DNA from 2 places in the Companilactobacillus bobalius genome. Region 1 is predicted to be linked to the other one. Evidence: predicted binding sites of a transcription regulator. Region 1 holds the regulator's gene; the other holds the start of a gene.

Region 1 (3,430 bases):
AGTAAAGAGTGCTGGCTTTTCAATTGGGGAGACCTTCACTTTGAGACAAATTGAAGAGATGCTTGAGAACAATGATACAAGCTTTTTAAAATCAATTGATGAGGTCCTGAGCTATGTCCCTAAGCATGAATTAACAGATGAAGAGTGGGAAGTACGTGTATCGCATGGCGGCTTCTTAGAACCGGAAATCGATTCAGATATAGAAGATCGTTTGCGAGTTCAAAGAGCAGGAGTAACCAAAGCACTTTACAAGTATGATAAAGTAAGAAATATGTGGATTCCAGATTTAATGTTATTAAATAATAAATAAAAGAGATTGAAAATGCAGATTATTAAAGTTAAACATCCGCTTCTCAAGCAGCAACGTCCAACTGAGGACACAGTTTTGATCATGGGTTTTTTTGATGGGGTACATCTTGGTCATCAAAAGGTTATCAAAACAGGGGTAGAGCTTGCTCAGAAGCATGGATTAAAATCAGTGTTATTGACCTTTGATCGTTCGCCCAGAACGGTGTATCAATACGAAAACGATTATAAATATCTTTCGACAATGGACCGAAAAGCTGAGTTAGTAGAAAAGCTTGGAGTTGATCAGCTCTATTTTGTTGAATTTGGTCAGACGTTTGCACAATTGAAACCTCAAGAGTTTGTTGATCAATATATGATTGATTTAAACGCTAAATTTGTCGTAGCTGGCTTTGATTATACGTATGGGAAGAAAGATGTTGCCAATATGCAGACCTTGCCACAGTACTCACACAATAAATTTGAAATTGTAACTGTACCAAAACAAGTTTTAGATGATCAAAAGATTGGCTCTAGTGCGATTAAGAAATTTATTTCCGAGAATAAAGTAGAAGAAGCCAATAAATTTTTAGGCTACACTTATCAGAATCAGGGAACGGTGGTTCATGGATTACAACGAGGTCGAACTTTAGGTTATCCAACAGCTAATTTGGCAACCGAGGGTAATCAGTTAATTCCTTCAATTGGGGTTTATGCCACAAGAATTAAGGTCGGCGATACTTGGTACAATTCGATGACATCTGTGGGCTATAATGTAACCTTCAAAGAGAATACTGGAGTTACAATTGAAACTAATATTTTCGATTTTGACGCTGATATTTATGGTGAGCATGTGGCACTAGAATGGGTTAAATATTTACGTGGTGAAGTTAAGTTTGATGGAGCAAAAGGTTTAGTCAAACAATTGGAATTAGATAAGATTAATTCGCTTAAAGTTTTACCAAAAAAAAAGAGAACTTGAGTAAATGACAATAGAGATGTCATCAAGAGTTCTCTTTTTTGATTTCTGAAACTTTTTAGCAAATAATTCCAAAAATTGGGCGTGCATACTTGACACTATAGGGATAGATTGTTATATTTTACATTGTTAGCACTCAGGTATGAATAGTGCTAAAAAGGAGGACGGTATAATGCTATCACAACGTCAAGATGCAATCTTGAGAGAAGTCGTGCGCATATTCACAGATACCGGCCAGCCGGTTGGTTCGAAGACATTGATGAATGAATTACCTTTTCATGTAAGTTCTGCGACAATCAGAAATGAAATGGCAGTGCTTGAAGAAGTGGGTTACCTCGAGAAAACTCATCTTTCATCAGGCAGAATTCCTTCAGCGATGGGATATCGTTATTATCTGGATCATCTGGTACAACCAACTAGTGTACCGCAAGATATAGCACAGAGAATTGACGATGACTTTGGTAAAACATATCATCAAATTGATGATATTATCGAACAATCTGCCAAGATTTTATCTCATCTAACTAGTTATACAGCAATCACATTAGGACCGGAGAGCAGTTCAGTTCTTTTAACAGGTTTTAGAATCGTTCCCTTGAATCCACATCAACTTATGGCAATCATTGTCACAAGTGATAATAATGTTGAGAATAATATTTATACAATCGATGATGATTTTGATACTTCATTAATTGAAAAGATTGTTAACATTGTAAACGATAAGTTAGTTGGACAGCCTTTGCCTAAAGTTGTTCAGATGCTTCATACCGATGTTCCAGCAATTCTTTCCGAATATATGTATTCAACTGATGGTTTGTTGGATATGATGGATCAGCTCTTTAAGAAGGCTGGTGCTGAGAAGTATTACGTTGATGGACAATTGAATTTGTTAAATTATGCTAATAATGATGATCTATCGCAAGTTCAATCGTTGTTCTCAATCATCAATCAAAGTACTGATTTAAGAAAATTGATTGATCCAAGTATTTCTGACGATGCCATTAAGGTTCGTTTAGGAAGTGAACTTGGGAGTGATGCATTGAAGAATTACAGTATTATTACTGCTAATTATGATGTTGGTCATCATGGTAAAGGTGTTATTGCTTTATTAGGGCCAACGACAATGCATTATTCACAGTTGATAGGTTTACTTGGTGAGTTCAGAGTTGAATTAGCCAAAAGATTAATTGATTATTATTCAAGGTATGATGATTCTTGAAATTTAGGAGGAAGTAATGGCAGATAAAGAAAAAGATCAAGATTTGAAGACTGCTAAAGAAGCAGCTCCCAAGACTGATAAGAAAGCTGATAAAAAATCAGCTAAAAAGGATGCTTTGGTTGATCCTAAAGATAAAGAAATCAAAGATCTTAAGGCTAAGAATGATGAGTTGTCAGACAATCTCTTAAGAACACAAGCTGAACTTCAAAATATGAACAAGCGTCATAGTAAAGAAGTTGCTAATATTCTTAAGTATGATGGTCAAAAATTGGCAACTGAGATTCTTCCCGTTATTGATAATCTTGAACGTGCCTTGGCAGTTGATGCTGACGATGATGCCAGTAAGCAACTTAAAAAAGGTATTGAAATGGTTCAACAACATATGGCTAAGGCATTGGAAGATAACCATGTGATTGTTATTGACAATGCTGGTGAGAAATTCGATCCAGCAGATAGTCAAGCTGTTCAAACTGTTCCTGCTGATGATAAGCATAAGAAGGATACAGTCGTTCAAGTTTTACAAAAGGGTTATAAATTAGAAGATCGTGTACTTCGTCCAGCAATGGTCGTTGTTGCTCAATAGTAAATAATTAAATAAGAAAATTAAAAGAGGTTAAGGTTTATGTCAAAAGTTATTGGTATTGATTTAGGTACTACAAACTCTGCTGTAGCCGTTCTTGAAGGCGGTTCTCCAAAGATTATTACAAACCCAGAAGGTGCAAGAACTACTCCTTCAGTTGTTGCTTTTAAAGACGGTGAAATCCAAGTTGGTGAAGTTGCAAAGCGTCAAGCAATCACTAACCCAGATACAGTTTCATCAATCAAGCGTCATATGGGTGAAGCAGGTTACAAGGTTACTGTAGCCGGCAAATCATATACACCACAAGAAATTTCAGCATTCATTCTACAACACATCAAGAAGTTCTCAGAAGACTACTTAGGTGAAA
Region 2 (3,430 bases), on a different contig from region 1:
GATCAGCAGCCATTGTGTATTGAATCAAGTCGTTTGTTCCAATACTGAAGAAGTCAACTTCCTTAGCAAATTGATCTGCCAAAACAGCAGCAGCAGGAACTTCCATCATCATTCCTAATTGAATGTCATCAGAAACTTCTACACCATCTTTAACTAAGTTAGCCTTTTCTTCTTCAAAGACCTTCTTGGCATCTCTGAACTCTTGCAATGTACCGATCATTGGGAACATGATACGCAAGTTACCAAAGGCAGATGCACGAAGCAAAGCTCTTAGTTGAGTTCTAAAGATTTCTTGTCTATCCAAACTGATACGGATAGCACGGTAGCCTAGGAATGGGTTCATTTCTTCAGGAAGTGGTAAGTATGGCAAATGCTTGTCACCACCGATATCCATAGTACGGACAACGACTGGCTTACCTTTCATTCCTTCAAGAACCTTCTTATAAGCCTTGAATTGATCTTCTTCCGTTGGAAGACTATCTGATTGCATGTATAGGAATTCTGTACGATACAAACCAATACCCTCAGCACCGTTTTCAACAACGCCTTCTAGATCATCGGGTGTACCGATATTAGCAGCAATATCAAAGTGTTTGCCATCAGCCGTAACTGAAGCTTCATCCTTTAATTTTTCCCATTCTGCTTTTTCTTCAGCAAAGTCCTTAGCTTTTTGTTGATACTTCTTGATATCATCATCAGAAGGATCAATGATAGCAGCACCGCTTAAACCATCAACGATAACTGTATCTCCGGCCTTAACATCAGTAGTGATTGTGTCAGTACCAACAACAGCTGGCAATTCAAGTGAACGTGCCATAATAGCTGAATGGGCTGTACGACCACCAATATCAGTAACAAAGCCTTTTACATACTTTTTGTTTAATTGAGCTGTATCACTAGGTGTCAAATCATGAGCAACAATGACAACTTGATGGTCAATCAATGCTGGATTTGGTAATTCAACTCCTAATAAATGAGCCATAACACGTTTTGTAACGTCACGGACATCGGCTGCTCTTTCTTGCATGTATGGATTATCTGTCATACCCTCAAAAATTGAAATGAAGTTTTCTGAGACATCATGCAATGCTTGTTCAGCATTAACACTCTTATCTGAAACTTCTTTTTCAACTGCGCCTGTAAATTCTGGATCAGCCAAAATCATCTTGTGAGCATCAAAAACTTGAGCTTCTTCTTCACCTAGAGATTCCTTAGCGGTATCTCTGATTTTTGTAAGCTCATCATCTGATGTTGAAATAGCATCCTTAAGACGACTGATTTCTGCATCAGCATCTGAAATACTTTTCTTAGTGAAAGACAAATCTGGTTGAACTAAAAGGTATGCTTCTGCAGTAGCGATACCATCACTAGCTGCAATTCCCTTAATAGTTTTAACCATTATTCTGCCAATCCTTCCTTTGTCATTGTTTCTGTAATAGCAGCAACTGCATCAGCAGCATCGTCACCATCAGCAGTAATTGTAACGTCAGCACCTTGGCCAACACCAAGTGACATAACACCCATGATTGACTTCAAGTTAACTGATTTGCCTGAGAATTCAATATTGATATCTGAACTAAATTTACTTGCTGCTTGTACTAGCATTGTAGCTGGACGTGCGTGGATACCTGTTTCTGCAATAATGTGAAATTCTTTCTTTTCCATAATTAATACCTCACCATATAATATAAAATTCTGTAGTTACACTACAAATATTCACTAATTAATTTACCATTATCTCTTATTTTTCACAAGGGCTTTGCTTAAAAAATAGCAAGATAAGTCAGGTGTGATAAGCCGTTTAACGCTTACAACCCCTGACGCTGAAAGCGTTTATATTATTAAACTTTTTCAATTAAATTTGAAAAAAATATTTTTTTCTTCTACTAAAAAGATTATTTTCTAAAAATTCAAGACTTAGCACTTGCATTAGTCGAGTGCTAATTATATACTACCGTTGTATCCTGTTCAAAAGGAAAGGTGGGGTGCGTATGCTTTGTCAGAATTGTCATAAAAATGAAGCGACAATTCATTTATATACAAGTGTTAACGGTCAACGAACAGAAATCAATCTCTGTCAGGACTGTTATCAGAAATTAAGAAATCAAGCTAACGAAGGTATGAATAATATGGCACAAAATCCATCTGGTGGATTTTCTAGTTTCGAAGACTTGTTTAACGCACTAAATGGTGCTCAACAACCTAATGCTTTCGAGCAACAAGGTCCTCAAACTCAAACTGGTGGCGGCAATGGAAATGGTCGCAGACCTAGAGGTAATGGAGTCTTAGATCAATATGGTGTCGATTTAACTGATCTTGCTAAAAAAGGTCAAATCGATCCCATTATCGGTCGTGACAAGGAAATAAACCGTGTAATTGAAATCTTAAATAGAAGAACTAAGAACAACCCTGTTCTAATTGGTGAAGCAGGTGTAGGTAAAACCGCTGTTGTCGAAGGTCTTGCACAAAAGATTGTTGATGGCGATGTACCTGAAAAGTTACAAAATAAACATGTTGTACGTTTGGATGTAGTTTCATTAGTCCAAGGTACTGGTGTTCGTGGTCAATTTGAACAAAGAATGCAACAACTAATCAATGAATTACAAAAGAATAAGGAAATCATTTTATTCATCGATGAAATTCATGAAATTGTTGGTGCTGGTAACGCTGAAGGTGGTATGGATGCAGGTAACGTTTTGAAACCTGCCCTAGCCCGTGGTGATCTGCAATTAGTCGGTGCTACTACTTTAAATGAGTATCGTACAATTGAAAAAGATTCCGCTCTTGAACGTCGTCTCCAACCTGTTCAAGTAAATGAACCAAGTGTTGATGAAACCATTCAAATTTTGAAGGGTATTCAACCAAAATATGAGGATTATCATCATGTTAAATTCTCAAGCAAAGCTATCCAATCGGCTGCTGAATTATCAGCTCGTTATATCCAAGATCGTTTCTTGCCTGACAAAGCCATCGATTTGATTGATGAGGCCGGTTCTAAAAAGAATCTCCAAATCAATCATGTCGATATGGCTGACTTAGACAACAAGATCTCTGATGCTGAAGTCCAAAAACAAGCTGCCCTTCGTAATGAAGATTACGAAAAAGCTGCTTATTATCGTGACCAAGTTACAAAGTTCCAAGAAATGAAAGATGGAGCTAAGAACGAACCAGCCGATAATAATACTGTTACTGAAAAAGATATTCAAAAAGTTGTCGAAGAAAAAACTAATATTCCTGTTGGGGAACTTCAATCTAATGAACAAGCCCAATTGAAGAATTTGGAACCTGATTTGAAGTCACATATCATTGGTCAAGATAAGGCTGTTGGTGATGTAGCTAAAGCTATTCGTCGTAACAGAGTTGGTTTTAACAAATCTGGACGTCCAATTGGTTCCTTCCTATTCGTTGGTCCTACCGGTGTTGGTAAGAC

Evidence for each region. Region 1 encodes HrcA, which represses chaperone genes, less so after heat shock. Its sites were predicted from a motif close to TTAGCACTCNNNNNNNNNGAGTGCTAA; they were not measured.
Region 2: LKACC16343_RS06140 (ATP-dependent Clp protease ATP-binding subunit) is a predicted target of HrcA. The motif match lies at 1,918-1,944, and genes of this name have one in related genera.

What each region holds. Positions count from the first base shown of each region.
Region 1 is NZ_MYFM01000010.1:27,319-30,748, reverse strand. Features, by position in the region: gene truB (tRNA pseudouridine(55) synthase TruB) at 1-310, shown strand, start outside; gene ribF (riboflavin biosynthesis protein RibF) at 323-1,267, shown strand; gene hrcA (heat-inducible transcriptional repressor HrcA) at 1,437-2,483, shown strand; gene grpE (nucleotide exchange factor GrpE) at 2,500-3,066, shown strand; gene dnaK (molecular chaperone DnaK) at 3,106-3,430, shown strand, end outside.
Region 2 is NZ_MYFM01000003.1:224,287-227,716, reverse strand. Features, by position in the region: gene ptsP (phosphoenolpyruvate--protein phosphotransferase) at 1-1,399, opposite strand, end outside; gene LKACC16343_RS06145 (phosphocarrier protein HPr) at 1,399-1,665, opposite strand; gene LKACC16343_RS06140 (ATP-dependent Clp protease ATP-binding subunit) at 1,992-3,430, shown strand, end outside.